Regions from separate parts of the Brevundimonas sp. DC300-4 genome, predicted to be linked through region 2. Evidence: predicted binding sites of a transcription regulator. Region 2 holds the regulator's gene; the other holds the start of a gene.
What was found. Region 2 encodes LexA, which represses DNA repair genes until DNA is damaged. Its sites were predicted from a motif close to ATGTTCNCNANNTGTTCT; they were not measured.
Positions count from the first base shown of each region.

Region 1 (7,602 bases), 170 kb from region 2:
GATGCTGGACGTGCTGCTGAAAGACGACTGACCGGCAGTCAGGGCTTGTCCCGGATCGTCGCGCCGACCGGGGCCAGGGCGAGCTTGGCCAGTTCGAGGTCCTTCAGGGCGAAGGGGATGCCGATGAGGGTGATGGCCTCGGCGAAGGCGATCAACAGGTGCGACAGGGCGATGTACCAGCCGGCGAAGAGGAACCAGATGATGTTCAGGCCGACGCCGAAACAGCCGATGTCCTTGCCGTCCGCCTCGCCTCCCCAGACAACTTCGCGTCCGAACGGCCAGAAGGAATAGCTGGCGATCCGCCAGGCCGCGAAGCTCCACGGCAGGCCGACGACGGTCAGGGCCAGCACCGCGCCCCCGATCAGCCACAGCAGGCCGGAGATCCAGCCGCCGAGGATGAACCACAGGATATTCAGGATCAGTCGGATCACGGCGCCTCTCTCCTACCGGCGGAGTCGCCGACGGACCCTAGATAGGCGAAAGGCCCCGCCAATATCAGCGGGGCCCTCGTGAATTCGCGGTTAGTCGTGTGGCGAGATCTAGTGGGATTGCTTTTCGGTCCACTGCGCCTTGGCCTGATCCTTGGTCAGGGTCAGGCGGACCTTGTCGTCATCGACATGGTCGACCCAGCTGGTCGGGATCATGTGATGTTTGAAGCCGCCGGCGAGATCGAGCTTGGCCAGTTCGATCTGGTCGCCGAGGACGTGATCGACGCGGCCCACATGGCCGCCGTCGGAGCCGACGACTTCGAGGTGTTCCTTGATGAGCGTGAGGTCTACCATCGGGTGTCTCCTGTCGAATGGTGAGACCCTGAAACGCCGCTTGCTTCAGCCGGTTGCGAGGAACCGATGGCCGAGATCGTCAATCTGAACCGGGCCAGAAAGGCGCGCGACAAGGCCGTGGCGAAATCCGACGCCGCCGCCAATCGTGTCGCCCACGGCCTGACGAAGGCCCAGCGCGAAATGGCGAAGGCGGAACGGGAGCGGCTGTCGCGGCTTCTCGATCAGACGAAGCGCGAGGACTGACTCATGGGCGCGACCTGTACACCCGGCGCCTCATCCCGGACCCGTCATGGGCTGATCGCCCTGATCGCCATCCGCCAGGCCAGGGCCATGCGCGAACGTCGCAAGCTGGAAGAGGCCGAACGCGAGGCAAAGACGGCGGCAAAGGTCGAAGCGAAGCCGAAGAAGCGCGGCTGGTTCCGCTAGGGGACCTTCGGCGCCCGAATCAGCAGGGCCTGCCCGGCCAGGACCAGCAACAGGCCAACCAGCGCCGTCCAGCCGAACCGGGCATCCTCGAACAGGACTGACACCAGCATGGCGATCGGGGGCGTCAGGGCCGAGATATAGCTGGCCAAAGCATAGCCGCGCGCTCGAGCAACGGCGAAATAGACGACGAAGGCGACCACCGATCCCAGCACCGCCAGGTAGACCAGCGAGATCAGGTACCCGGGCGACGGATCAATGGTAAACTCTGCGCCGGTGACCAGGCCGTGCAGCGCCAGCATGGCCGTGCCATAGCCCATGGCCCAGGCTGTCTGCGGCAGGATCGCGGACCCGAGCTCCTGCCCCTTCCAGGAGAAATAGTTGCCGACGGCCGAACTGCTCACAGCCAGCACGGCCAGGCCGATGCCGGTCAGGGCGCGGGCGTCGAACCCGGCCCCCAGGGCCTCGCCGCCGGACAGCACGGCGACCCCGACGACACCCAGGATCGCTCCGACCCACGCCATGCGCGACGCCTTCTGGCCGACGAAGACCCGGAACATCACCAGATTGAGGAAGGCCAGGGCCGCGAACACCACGGCGACGATGGCGGAGGTTACATGCCCTTCGGCGGCATAGGTGAAGGTGTAGCTGACGGCGAAGACGAACGCCCCCTGCCCCAGCGCCGCCAGATGCTGGCCCCGGTTCAACGCCAGCGACCGCCGCGTCGCCGCACAGCCGACGAACAGGACAAGAGCCGCCAGCCCGAACCGCCAGGTCAGGGACGCCACCGGATCGACCGTTCCCAGTTGCCAGGTGATGGCATACCAGGTCGTGCCCCAGATGATCGCGCACAGCGCGACGCCGGCGATGGCCAGGACGCCGGCGGACGGCCGGCGCAGCTCGGAAAGGGTCAAGGCAGACTCACGAAACGCGGGGAGACGGGATTGCGCTGGATGCGCTCCCGACGGGAACGGTGCAACACCGATACCGAAGACTGCTGACAAGCGCCGCTTATGTCAGCCGCGAAGCTTCAGCGCCGCCAGATTCGCCGCAGGCACAGCGGCGTAAACGGTCGCCGGTCGAATGCCCAGCCGCGCCTGCGCGGTCGCCAGCGGCTCGGCGAACAGGGCCTCGTAATCCAGCCCCGGCAGCCACTGCGCCCGGCGCCCGTTCGACCAGGCCTGCAAGACGGCCCGCCGCGCCGGGATGGACCGCTTCTCGCGCTGGATTTCCCGCGCCGCGCCGTAGCCGATGAAACCGAAGCCGAGATTGTGAGTCTGGGCATAGGAGAAGCTGACCACGCAGGCTTCGCCCAGAGCGTCGGTGCCGTAGCCGGTCAAAACATGCCAGATATCGTGCACGTCCCGGAGCCGGCGCGAGTACCAGATCACCGGATGCGGCGCATCGATCTCGGGCGCCACTTCGCGCGCGGTCTCGGCCAGACCGTCTGCAGTGAACCCTCGCGCTTCACGGAACGCCTTGTATTTCGCCCCGACCGTGCCCGGCGCGAACCGCGCCAGCCAGATCGGATCGTCCAGCTTCAACGCCAGTTCGTCGCGCAGGAAGGCCTGACGCCCACCCTCGACCGTCTTCAGCATCCGGCCGTAGCCCCTGGCGCCTGACCGGCCGGCCAGGGCCCGCATGATCTCGAACACCTGGGCGGTGTCCTCCTTGTCGCGGATCAGCTTGCGGAAGGCGCGAAACGCGGTGACCGGCCGAATCCGTTGCGGCTTGAGCACCTGGAATTCGTCGGGGTAGACGGCGGCGCCCATCGTCATCGGAAACATCCTGCTCGAAGTCGGGTATCCTATCGCAACCCACCGTCTGCTCAAAGCCGTTCCGCCGGAGATCCTGTGCTCAAGAAACGCTCCGTCGTCCTCGCCGGCCACGCCACTTCCGTGGCGCTTGAGCCCGAATTCTGGGCCGTGCTGGACCGTATCGCCCTGGCGCGCGGGCTCAGCCACGCAGGCCTGCTGGTCTGGGTCGACGAAACGCGCGGCCGCCGCCCCCTGGCCTCCGCCTGCCGCCTTCTGGCGCTGGAATTCTCGGCGTCAGAAAGGGTCATTGGCGAACGCTGAATTCAAGGCGCAGCCTGCCCTTCTCAACAAGGGGAAACCAACGTGCAGATCGACCGCAGCCTCATTCCACCGGCCATCATCGGCGGCCTCATCGCCTTAGGCCTGATCGGGGCCGGCATCGCCGTCGGCGGGGGCGTGGTCAACGCCAACACCGGCAACCGCCAGGTCACCGTACGCGGCGTCGCCGAGCGCAATGTCGAGGCCGATCTGGCCATCCTGTCGTTGCGGTTCACCGTGGCCGGCGAGGAACTGCCGGGGGTCCAGTCCAAGATCGACGGCGATCTGGCCAAGGTCCGGGCCTTCCTGACCTCACAGGGCTACGCCGACGACATCATCACTATCGGCCGCCTGGAAGTCACCGACACCCAGTCGCAGAGCTATGCCCCGTCCGACGGCACGCCGCACTATATCGTTGCCCAGAGCGTGACGGTCCGCACGACGGACGTCGCCCGCGTGGCCCAGACCGAACGCGCCCTGAACGACCTAGTCCGTCAGGGCGTCCTGCTGGACTTCACCGCCCCGACCTATGTCTTCACCAAGCTCAATGACGTGCGTCCGGAGATGATCGCCGAGGCCACCGCCTCGGCCCGTTCGGGCGCCGAACAGTTCGCCAAGGATTCGGGGGCGCCGCTGGGTCCGATCAAACAGGCGACCCAGGGTTCGTTCGAGATCCTCGCCCGCGAGGACGTCGACAGCGAATCCACCTCGTTGGACAAGCGCGTCCGCGTGGTGGCAACGGTCACCTACCAGCTGCGCTAGCTGTTGCAGCGTCTCCTCCCCACCGCTTCGCGGCAGGGAGGAGACATTCAGTCGATCAGTTCGACGGGGCCGGACCCGGCGACGGCAGGGTCGGCGGCTCGATCGGTGGAAGCGTCGGGGCATCCGGAAGCTTCGGCGCTTCCGGCAGAGTTGGCAGGTTTACATCGACATCGACGTTGGTGTCCGCCGCGTCCGGCGTGGCTATGCCGCCACCGTTCCAGACGAAGAAGGCGATGACCGCGACGACGACCAGAAGGCCGCCCACGATGAAGGCCATGGCGCCACCGCCCCCGCCACGACGCTCGGGCTGGACATTGACGGTGGTCTGGCGCGGCGGATCGACGACCACGACGCGTTCGGGCGGCATATTCGGGTCCGTCATCTAGTTGGTCCCCGGGACGGCCGGCGCCTCGACCGACGGCAAATTCACGTCGACGTTGACGTCCTTGGTGTCTCCACCCATGCCGCCGCGTGCAAAGACGAAGTACGCCACGATCGCCAGCACGACCACGACCGCGCCAACGATAAAGGCGAGGCCTGTGTTGCCGCCGCCGCTGTTTGTATTCTCAGCCATTGTATTTCCCTCTCAGAAGCTTCCCCTGACCCGACCAAACTCCGGCCACGCTTGCCGGTTCCGGGAGATGAACCGTGAGGGCCTGACTTTGCCTCATGTGCTCATTAGGTTCTCGAATCCCGCATCGCTCCCGAGTGCCTCTGTTTGACCGATTTCCTGCCCAATCCTCCAGTGTCCGGGTCGCGCATCTCCGACCTGGCCCGCTCGCGCGGTCCCGAAGGCGTGGCGCATGAGACGCCGGACTATCTCAGCGGCCTGAACCCCGAACAGCGCGAGGCCGTCGAGACGACCGAGGGGCCTGTCCTGGTCCTCGCCGGCGCCGGCACGGGCAAGACCCGGGTCCTGACCACCCGTCTGGCCCATATCCTCGCCACCGGCCGCGCCCGTCCGTGGGAGCTGCTGGTCGTCACCTTCACCAACAAGGCCGCGCGCGAGATGCGCGAGCGAATCACCCATCTGATCGGTCCGTCGGCCGAGGGCCTGCGCTGGCTCGGCACCTTCCACTCGGTTGCGGCCCAGATCCTGCGCCGCCATGCCGAACTGGTAGGACTGAAGTCGACCTTCACCATCCTGGACACCGACGATCAGGAGCGGCTGCTGAAACAGCTGCTCGAGGGCGCCAACATCGACACCAAGCGCTGGACGCCCAAGTCCCTGGCCGGCCTGATCGACCACTGGAAGAACCGGGGCTGGAGGCCCGATCAGCTGCCCGCCGGCGAGGATTTCGCCAACGGCAAGGGCCAGGCCCTCTACGCCGCCTACCAGTCGCGACTGGCCACATTGAACGCCTGCGACTTCGGCGATCTGTTGCTTCACAACCTTACTATTCTGTCTCAACACGCGGATATCGCAGAAGACTATCGAAATCGTTTCCGCTACATCCTGGTCGACGAGTATCAGGACACCAACGTCGCCCAGTATCTGTGGCTGCGGCTGCTGACGGCCTCGACCGGCAATGTCTGCTGCGTCGGCGACGACGACCAGTCGATCTACGGATGGCGTGGCGCAGAAGTCGACAACATCCTCAGGTTCGAAAAGGACTTCCCCGGCGCCAAGATCGTCAAGCTGGAGCGCAACTATCGCTCGACGAGCCATATCCTCGGGGCCGCGTCCGGCCTGATCGCGGCCAACCGCGACCGGCTGGGCAAGACCCTGTGGACGGAGGACCAGACGGGCGACAAGGTCCGGGTGCGCGGCGTCTGGGACGGCGAGGCCGAGAGCCGGCTGATCGCCGACGAGATCGAGACCGCCAAGCGCGATGGCCTGAAATACAAAGACATGGCCGTCCTTGTTCGGGCGTCGTTTCAGATGCGTGCCTTCGAGGAACGGTTCGTCCTCCTGGCCATCCCCTATACGGTGATCGGCGGGCCGCGCTTCTTCGAGCGCGCCGAGATCCGCGACGCCCACGCCTATCTGCGCCTGATCCAGTCCGAGGACGACGACCTGGCGTTCGAACGGATCGTCAATGTGCCCAAGCGCGGCATTGGCGAAACCTCGGTCCAGAAGATCCTCCAGATCGCCCGTCATCGCGGCGTCTCGGCCATGACCGCCGTGCGTGAGCTGATCGGCTCCGACGAGCTTCAGGCCCGCACGCGCACGGCCCTGTCGACCTTCGTGCGCGACCTCGACCGCTGGCGTACCCTGGCCGCCGACACCCGCCACTGGCTGCTGACCGAAACCGTGCTGGAAGAGAGCGGCTACACCGACATGCAAAAGGCCGACCGAGTGACCGGCCCGACCCGCCTCGACAACCTCAAGGAACTGACCCAGGCGATGCAGTCGTTCGAGACGCTCGGCGCCTATCTCGAACACGTCTCCCTCGTAATGGACCTCGATCGCGGCCCGTCGTCGGACGCGGTGCAGATCATGACCCTGCACGGCGCCAAGGGGCTGGAGTTCCCGCTGGTCTTCCTGCCGGGCTGGGAGGAAGGCGTCTTCCCGTCCCAGCGCAGCATCGACGAAAAAGGCGAGAAGGGCCTCGAGGAAGAGCGTCGCCTCGCCTACGTCGGCGTCACCCGCGCCAAACAGGATGCGCGAATTTCGTTCGCCGCGAACCGGCTGGTCTACGGCCGCTGGACCTCGCAACTGCCCAGCCGCTTCGTCGACGAACTGCCTATCGCCCACGTCGAGGCCGAAAGCGACACCGGCTACTACGGCGCCTCGACCGGGATGAAAGAGGCCAAATCCCGCTGGGATGACGCCCCCACCTTCGGCGCCGGCTACACCTCTCCGGGCTGGCAGCGGGCCCAAGTGGTCACCGCGTCCAGAGCCCCCGGCGCACGCCCCGCCCGCAATACGGTCATCGAAGGCGAAGGCCGGCTGGTGGCGACCGCCGACCCGAAGTCGGGCTCGGGCTTCACCAAGGGCCGGCGCGTCTTCCACCAGAAATTCGGCTACGGCTCGGTGCGGATTGTCGAGGGCAACAAGCTGACCGTCGAGTTCGAAAAGGCCGGCGAGAAGAAGGTCATCGACACCTTCGTGGAGAGGGCGGGCGACTAGGCAGTCTTTTCAGTCAGAGTCGCCAGTGCGGCCAAGACGGCGAGGGTCGCGCCGGAGCGGTTTCGTCCAGCACGCCCTTTCCCCGGCTCCGCTTTCCAATCACAGTGACTATTCAATAGCCTGGGGAGGGCTAGCCATGTCCCGGATCATCACCATCGGCCTCGCCGGCCTCGTCCTCGCGGCCTGCAAACCCGCCGCCGAACCGGCTCCCCCTGCCGAACCTGCGGCGGCCGCCGCGCCGGCCCCCGCGGCCCAGCCTGCCATCGATGCGGCCTGGGCGGCGGAACAGGAGCGCTATCTGGCGGTCAACGTCGAGCCCTCGGACCCCGTCGAGGCCGTGATGTGGCGCGGGGTGCGCTGCGACTTCCTCGGCAGCGAGTTCGGCGGCGACAAGTCCGAACAGGATCGCGCCATCAACGCCCGCATGGACGAACTCCGCTGCGGCGACGAACTGCTGGCGGAGGGGCGGGAATTGCGCGCGACGCGG
Region 1 covers NZ_JAFCWC010000001.1:344,922-352,523, reverse strand. The annotation lists gene ACP7AZ_RS01755 (AAA family ATPase) at 1-31, shown strand, start outside; gene ACP7AZ_RS01750 (YccF domain-containing protein) at 39-431, opposite strand; gene ACP7AZ_RS01745 (DUF2171 domain-containing protein) at 540-782, opposite strand; gene ACP7AZ_RS01740 (DUF4169 family protein) at 849-1,025, shown strand; gene ACP7AZ_RS01735 (hypothetical protein) at 1,029-1,208, shown strand; gene ACP7AZ_RS01730 (DMT family transporter) at 1,205-2,119, opposite strand; gene ACP7AZ_RS01725 (Coq4 family protein) at 2,222-2,983, opposite strand; gene ACP7AZ_RS01720 (ribbon-helix-helix domain-containing protein) at 3,059-3,283, shown strand; gene ACP7AZ_RS01715 (SIMPL domain-containing protein) at 3,326-4,042, shown strand; gene ACP7AZ_RS01710 (hypothetical protein) at 4,098-4,424, opposite strand; gene ACP7AZ_RS01705 (hypothetical protein) at 4,425-4,616, opposite strand; gene ACP7AZ_RS01700 (ATP-dependent helicase) at 4,740-7,115, shown strand; gene ACP7AZ_RS01695 (hypothetical protein) at 7,252-7,602, shown strand, end outside.
Region 1: the regulator LexA is predicted to act here: its motif matches at 4,712-4,729, upstream of ACP7AZ_RS01700 (ATP-dependent helicase).

Region 2 (7,602 bases):
CTCGTCCGCGGACTCCTTCATCACCGTCGCCCGGGGATCGTAGTTCTTGTACACGCGGTGGCCGAAGCCCATCAGCTTGTATTTCTTGTCCTTAACGCCCTGGATGAACTCCGGAATCTTGTCGGGCGTGCCGATTTCCTTGAGCATCATCAGCGCCTCTTCGTTGGCGCCGCCGTGCGACGGACCCCACAGGCAGGCGATGCCGGCGGCGATACAGGCGAAGGGGTTGGCGCCCGACGAACCGGCCAGGCGAACGGTCGACGTCGAGGCGTTCTGTTCGTGGTCGGCGTGCAGGGTGAAGATGCGGTCCATGGCCTTGGCCATCTTCGGATCGACGACATAGTCCTCGGCCGGAACGGCGAAGCACATACGCAGGAAATTCTCGGCGTAGCTGAGGTCGTTGCGCGGCGAAACGAACGGCTGGCCGATGTGGTATTTGTAGGCGCGGGCCGCCAGGGTCGGCATCTTGGCGATCAGGCGGATGGCCGAGATGTTGCGCTGGACCGGATCGTGGATGTCCAGGCTGTCGTGGTAGAAGGCCGACAGGGCGCCGACCGTGCCAACCATGATCGCCATCGGATGGGCGTCGCGGCGGAAGCCTTCGAAGAAGCGGTCGAACTGCGAATGCAGCATGGTGTGGCGGGTGATCGTCTCCTCGAACGCCGCGTACTCGGCGGCGGTCGGAAGCTCGCCGTGCAACAGCAGATGGCAGACCTCGATGAAGTTCGACTTCGAGGCCAGCTGGCCGATCGGATAGCCGCGGTGCAGCAGGATGCCGGCGTCACCGTCGATATAGGTGATGGCGCTTTCACAGGCCGCCGTAGAGGTGAAGCCCGGGTCGAAGGTGAAGGCGTCGGTCGCGCCGTACAGTTTGCGTATATCGATAACGTCAGGTCCGGTCGTGCCGGACAGGACCGGCAGTTCGACGGACTTGTCGCCGTAGGTCAGGGTCGCCGACCCGGCGGATTTGGAGGCTTCGGTCATCTGGCGCCCTTGCTTTCGTGTTCTGTCCGGACGCGAGAAACCCGGACCCCGATTGTTATGGCCGTTCACTTAGTCTGTTGCAGCGCATCATCCAAGCGCCCCAGCGCGTCTTCGCGTCCGAGGGCCGAGAGGGTGCGCGCGATGTCGGGCGAAGCGATCCCGCCAGTCAGGGCTGCGCGCATCGGCGGGCCGATCTTGCCGAAGCCGACGCCCTCTTCCTCCGCGAAGGCCTTGAGCTCGGCCTCCAGGGCAAACACGTCCCAGCTTTCGAACAGGGCGAGACGCGCGCGGACGCGGGCGATGCGTTCGACCGTCTCTCCGGACAGCAGGGCGCGGGCCTTTTCGTCGAGTTCGAGCGGACGGGTCTTGAGAACGAAAGCTGTCTGATCCGCCAGTTCCAGCAGGGTCTTTGCGCGATCCTTGACGAACGGCATGGCGCGCTGGAGGCGGGCCTCGTCGCCCTCGTTGAGGGGCGCGCCCCTGGCGAGATGGGCGTCCAGCGTCAGGCCGGCCAGCCGCTCGTCGGCGGCCAGACGCAGCCAGTGCGAATTGACGTGGGCCAGCTTGTCGAAGTCCAGTCGGGCCGGCGCCTTGCCGACGCCGTCCAGATCGAACCAGTCCCGCGCCTGTTCGTCGCCGAACAGTTCGTCGTCGCCATGGGCCCAGCCCAGACGAGCCAGATAGTTGCGCATCGCCTCGGGCAGATAGCCCATGTCGGCATACTCATGGACCGCCTGGGCGCCGTGGCGCTTCGACAGTTTGGCGCCGTCGGGGCCGTGGATCAGCGGGATGTGGGCGAACACGGGCCGGTTCCAGCCCAGGGCGTCATAGATCAGCGACTGGCGCGCGGCATTGTTCAGATGGTCGTCGCCGCGAATGACATGCGTCACCCCCATGTCGTGGTCGTCGACGACGACGGCGAGATTATAGGTCGGGGCGCCGTCGGAGCGCAGCAGGACCAGGTCGTCCAGATCGTTCGCGTCCCAACTGACCTCGCCCTGGACGGCGTCCGGCACAATGACCCGGCCCGGCAGGGGGCGTCGGAAGCGCACGACGTGCGGCTGGGACAGGTCGTCGACGGTCGGCTGGCGGTCGCGCCATGGCGATTCGAAGGTACGGCGTTCGGTCTTGGCTTCGTCGCGCAGGCGGCCGGTCTCCTCCGCGGTTGTGAAGTCGCGATAGGCAGCGCCGAGCTCAAGCAACTGGTCCACGACGTCGCGGTGCCGGTCGGCCTGGGCGTGCTGAAAAACCGGCTCCTCGTCGGCGAACAGCTCAAGCCAGCTCAGGCCGTCGAAGATCGCCTTGACGGCGTCGTCGGTCGAACGCTCCCGGTCGGTGTCCTCGATGCGGACGAGGAACTTGCCGCCGCGGCCTTTCGCGTAAAGGTAGTTGAACAACGCCGTTCTCGCGCCTCCTATATGGAGGTAGCCGGTGGGCGAGGGGGCGAAGCGGGTGACGACCTGGGGAGAGGAGGCTGTGGGCATGGGGGAGGGGTCCGAACGGGCCGCCCTTATACCCCCCGATGCGGCAAAGCCCAGCCTGTCGGCGCGTCTTCGTGCCTGGGCCTGGGACGAGGTGCTGGCCCAGTCGATGCGCTGGCGGCTGTGGGCGCCGGTGGCCTTCGGCGGCGGGGCGGCGGTCTATTTCGCGCTGAGGCAGGAGCCGCCGTTGTGGCCACCGGCGGTCGCGGCGGTGTCGGCGACGGGGGTGTGGCTGGGCGCGAAGCTGCTGAGGCGGGGTCGGGCTGTTACCCTGCCGCTGATGCTGGTCGCCTGCCTGTTCCTGGGGCTCGCGGGCGCCAGGCTGCGGGCGGAGGCGGTGGCGGCGCCGATCGCGCCGGCGCTGGCGGAGCCGACCGTCGTCGAGGGCTGGGTCGTCGATGTCGACAGCCCGGGCGACCGCGGCCATCGGATCGTCGTCGCGCCGGTGCGGATCCGGGGGCTGGAGCCCGAGGCGACGCCAATCCGGCTGCGGGCGACGGTGCGGGGGGAGCCGCCGACCCCGGGCTCGGCGATCCGGCTGTTCGCCATCCTCAATCCGCCGCCGCCCCCGGCCAGTCCCGGGGCCTATGATTTCGGCCGCAACGCCTGGTTTCAGAGGCTCGGCGGCACGGCTTTCGCACTGGGCGAGACGCGGGAGGCGTATCTGGCGCCGCCGCCATGGCGACTGCGGCTGTCGATGGCGGTCAACGGCGCGCGGTTCGCCCTGTCGCAGCGGATCGTCGCCCGGCTGGGCGAGCGGACGGGCGGGATCGCGGCGGCCATGACCACGGGCCATGAGACCTGGATCGCGCGCGAAGACCTCGATGCCATGCGGGATTCCGGCCTGGCGCACATCCTGTCGATCTCGGGTCTGCACATGGCCATCGTCGGCGGGTTCGCCTTCTTCCTTGTCCGGCTTGGCGTCGCCGCCTGGCCGTGGCTGGCGCTGAGGGTGTCGGGCAAGAAGGTGGCGGCGGTCGCGGGGCTGGTCGCCGTGTGGAGCTATCTGGTGCTGTCCGGCGCGCCCCCGCCGGCGCAGCGGGCGGCGATCACGGCGTCGGTCGCTTTCGCGGCGATCCTGCTGGACCGGCCGGCGATCACCATGCATGCGCTGGCGCTGGCGGCGATGGTTGTCCTGATCCTTCAGCCTGAGGCCATCGTGACGCCGGGCTTCCAGATGTCGTTCGCAGCGACGGCGGCCCTGGTGGCCTTGTCGGAGGGCTGGCCGCCGAGGACACGGGAGCTGTCCGTGCCCTGGCCGATCGCGGCGTTCCAGTCGGCGCGGCACTGGCTGTTGATCGCCGTGACGGCCAGTCTGGTGGCCGGCGCGGCGACCGGACCGTTCGCGGTCCAGCATTTCAACAGGGCGGCCATGTACGGGCTGCTCGCCAACCTGACGACGTCGCCTATCGCGGACTTCGTGATGATGCCGGCGCTGGCGCTGGGAGCCTTGCTGGAGCCCATCGGGCTGGGCGGGCCGTTCCTGTGGGTGGCCGGCAAGGGAGTCGACCTGATGCTGGCCATCGGTCACTGGACGGCGGGGCTGCCAGGGGCGGTGAAGACCATCGCCAGCGCGCCGGACCATGTGCTGCCGATCTCGTTCCTCGGCGTCCTTTTCCTGTGCCTGTGGCAGGGGCGGCTGCGGTGGCTGGGCCTGCCCTTCGCCTGCGCTGTCCTGCTGTGGCCTCGCGCGCCCACACCGACGCTCTGGATCGGGGATGGCGGAACGAACGCGGCGTTCAGCGAGGCGGGCAAGGCGGTCGTGGTGCGGCCGGGCGTGCGGCAGTTCGCGGCGGACCTGTGGTCGCGGCGGCGCGGGCTGACGCTGGAGCCACGACCCGAAGACGGATGGGTCTGCGCGCGATCAAGCTGCGCTCCGGCCAAAACCGATAGGGCGCCCATCGCCCTGTGGTGGGGGAAGGCCGCGCCGGACGCCGGCCAGCTCGCCGCCTTGTGCGCCTCAGCGCCGCTGGTCAGCGTCCGAGCCGTTGTCCAAGACCTGCCGCCAAGCTGCGATGGAAAACTGGTGCTCGACGGACTGGATTATGCGCAGGGCGGTTCAGTCGAGTTGTGGCGCACCGCTCAGGGCTGGCGCGCGGTCTGGGCCACTGATGTGCGGGGCGACAGGCCTTGGAGCCGCATCAGCGATCCCGATGCGGCGGATGTGGTCCCGAGTGACGGCGTCTAGTGGTATTGGCGGATCAGGCCGACCAGCTTGCCCTGGACCTCGACCTGGTCGGGACCGAAGATGCGGGTCTCGTAGTTGCGGTTGGCGGGCTCCAGGGCGATGGAATTGCCCTTCTTGCGCAAGCGTTTGAGCGTCGCCTCTTCACCTTCAACCAAAGCCACGACGATCTCGCCGGACGCGGCGGTGTCGACACGTTTGATGACCACCAGGTCGCCGTTGAGGATGCCGGCCTCGATCATCGAATCGCCTTCGATCTCGAGCATGTAGTGCTCGCCGGCGCCCAGCATGGATTCGGGCACCTGATAGCGGCCGTGGTCCTGTTGCAGGGCGGCGATGGGCACGCCGGCGGCGATCTTGCCGACCAGAACCAGTTCGCGGGTGTCGTTGGCGGGCTCGGCGGCAGGGCTGCGGCCCCCGCCCTCGATGACCGCCGGGGTGAAGCCCGCGCGGCCACGCACAGCTCCCGCCGTCGCCTGTTCCGGCAGCTTGGTCACCTCAAGGGCGCGGGCGCGGTGGGCGAGGCGGCGGATGAAGCCGCGTTCCTCCAGCGCCGTGATCAGCCGGTGGATGCCCGACTTGGACGCCAGATCCAGCGCCTCCTTCATCTCGTCGAACGACGGCGAAACGCCGGTCTCCTTGAGTCGTTCATGGATGAACATCAGGAGTTCGTGCTGCTTGCGCGTCAGCATGGTGGGAATCGCCTCCAGAACAAGTCGTGAACCGTTGCCGATGTTCTGTAAGTGTTCTTGCCTAATGTCAACTTAACGGCAGAGGCGAATACCCTCTCCCGGTGGAAGGGGGCCTGAGCGCCCGAGAGCGGCGCGATCGGTCTTGCGCGAAACGGCGAGTGTCGTGCGCTGCTGGTGAGGTCCGATCCTCATCCGTCTCGCTTCGCGAGCCACCTTCTCCCAGCGGGAGAAGGAAGACCCTAGGCGAGCAGAGCTTGCGTCGCGGCCGTCACGTCCGCCTGACGCATCAGGCTTTCGCCGACGAGGATGGCCGCGGCGCCAGCGCTGGAGACCTCCAAGACATCGGCCGGGCTGAAGATCCCGCTTTCGGCCACCAGAAGCGAGCCCGCTGGCGACAGCGGGGCCAGGCGGGCCGTGGCGCGGAGGTCGACGTCGAACGTTCGCAGGGAACGGTTGTTGATGCCGACCAGATCCCCGCGCAACGCGGCGGCGCGCTCCATCTCGGCCTCGTCGTGGGTCTCGATCAGGGCGTCCATACCGAAGCGTTTCGCCTCGGATAGCAGCTCGCCGGCCAGAACGTCGTCGATCATAGCCAGGATGATCAGGATGCAGTCGGCGCCCAGGGCGCGGCTCTCGGCCACCTGCCAGGGGTCGACGAGGAAGTCCTTGCGCAGACAGGGCAGGGCGACCGCGGCGCGGGCCTGGATCAGATAGTCGTCGGCGCCCTCGAAGCTGGGGCCGTCGGTCAGGATCGACAGGCAGGCCGCGCCCCCCGCCTCGTAGGCCTGCGCCAGGGCCGGCGGGTCGAAGTCCGCACGGATCAGGCCCTTTGATGGACTGGCCTTCTTGATCTCGGCGATCAGGGCGGGGCGGCCGGGCGCGGCGCGGCGCTCCAGCGCGCTGCGGAAGCCGCGCGGCATGCCGGCGATCAGCGCCAGGGATTCGATCTCCGCCTGCGGCTGGGCGGCCTTGCGGGCGGCCACGTCCTCGCGCTTGTAGGCGGCGATACGGTCGAGGATGTCGGTCATGCGGGGTCTTCGGCAACGGGCGGCGGCATCGAGGTGATGCGGGCCAGATCGGCGAGCGCCCGGGCCGCCCTGCCCTCGTCGATGGCGACAGCGGCGAGGGCCACGCCGACTTTGAGGTCCGGCGCCTTGTCCGCGACCACCAGGGCGGCGGCGGCGTTCAACAGCACGACGTCGCGATAGGGACCGGTCTCCCCGGCCAGCAGGGCGGTCAGGGCCACCGCATTGGTCTCCGCGTCGCCGCCGCGCAGGGCTTCGATGTCGGCGCGGGGCAGGCCGGCGTCCTCGGGCGTGACGGTGAAACGGCGGACGACCCCGTCCTTCCACTCCGCCACCTCGGTCGGTCCCGTGGTGGTCAGTTCGTCGAGGCCCTGACCGTGGACGGTCCAGGCCCGGGTCGCGCCGAGCCGGCCCAGCACCTCGGCCAGCGGCTCGACAAGGCGCGGATCATAGACGCCCATGACCTGACGTTTGGCGCCCGCTGGATTGGAGAGCGGTCCCAGAAGGTTGAAGACGGTGCGGAAACCGATCTCGGCGCGGACCGGTCCGACGTGGCGCATGGCGCCGTGGTAGGCGGGGGCGAACAGGAAGGCGATGCCGGCCTCGTCGAGCGCCTGCCGCTGCTGCGCCAGTCCCGCGGTCAGGTCGACGCCGAGGACGCTGAGCACGTCCGATGACCCGGATTTCGAACTCATGGCGCGGTTGCCGTGTTTGGCGACCTTCAGGCCCGCGCCGGCCAGCACCAGGGCGGCGGCGGTCGAGATGTTGAAGGTGTGGGCCCCGTCGCCGCCGGTGCCGCAGGTGTCGATGACGTCATAGGGATGGTCCAGCGTCACGGCCGCATCGCGCATCGCCTGGGCGAAGGCGGCGATCTCCTCGACCGTCTCGCCGCGGATCCGCAGGGCGGTCACGGCGGCGGCGACCTGGGCCGGCGTCGGCTCGCCGCGCAGACAGGCGGCGAAGAAGTCGCCGGCCTCGGCCGTGGTCAGGGTCTGGCCGTCGACCAGCTTGGCCAGCAGCGGCTTGAAACCACCCTCAGCCATGGGATCAGACCATCGCCAGACGCTTGACGCCCGCCTGGTCGAGGAAGTTCGCGAGCATCTCGTGACCGTGTTCGGTGGCGATGGACTCGGGATGGAACTGGACCCCGTAGATCGGCCGCTCGTGATGCTGGAAGCCCATTATCTCGCCGTCCTCGGTCCAGGCCGTGACGTTGAGGCTGTTGGGCAGGGTTT
Region 2 covers NZ_JAFCWC010000001.1:512,461-520,062, reverse strand. The annotation lists gene gltA (citrate synthase) at 1-984, opposite strand, end outside; gene gltX (glutamate--tRNA ligase) at 1,050-2,468, opposite strand; gene ACP7AZ_RS02655 (ComEC/Rec2 family competence protein) at 2,467-4,653, shown strand; gene lexA (transcriptional repressor LexA) at 4,650-5,342, opposite strand; gene trpC (indole-3-glycerol phosphate synthase TrpC) at 5,582-6,370, opposite strand; gene trpD (anthranilate phosphoribosyltransferase) at 6,367-7,410, opposite strand; gene ACP7AZ_RS02635 (anthranilate synthase component II) at 7,415-7,602, opposite strand, start outside.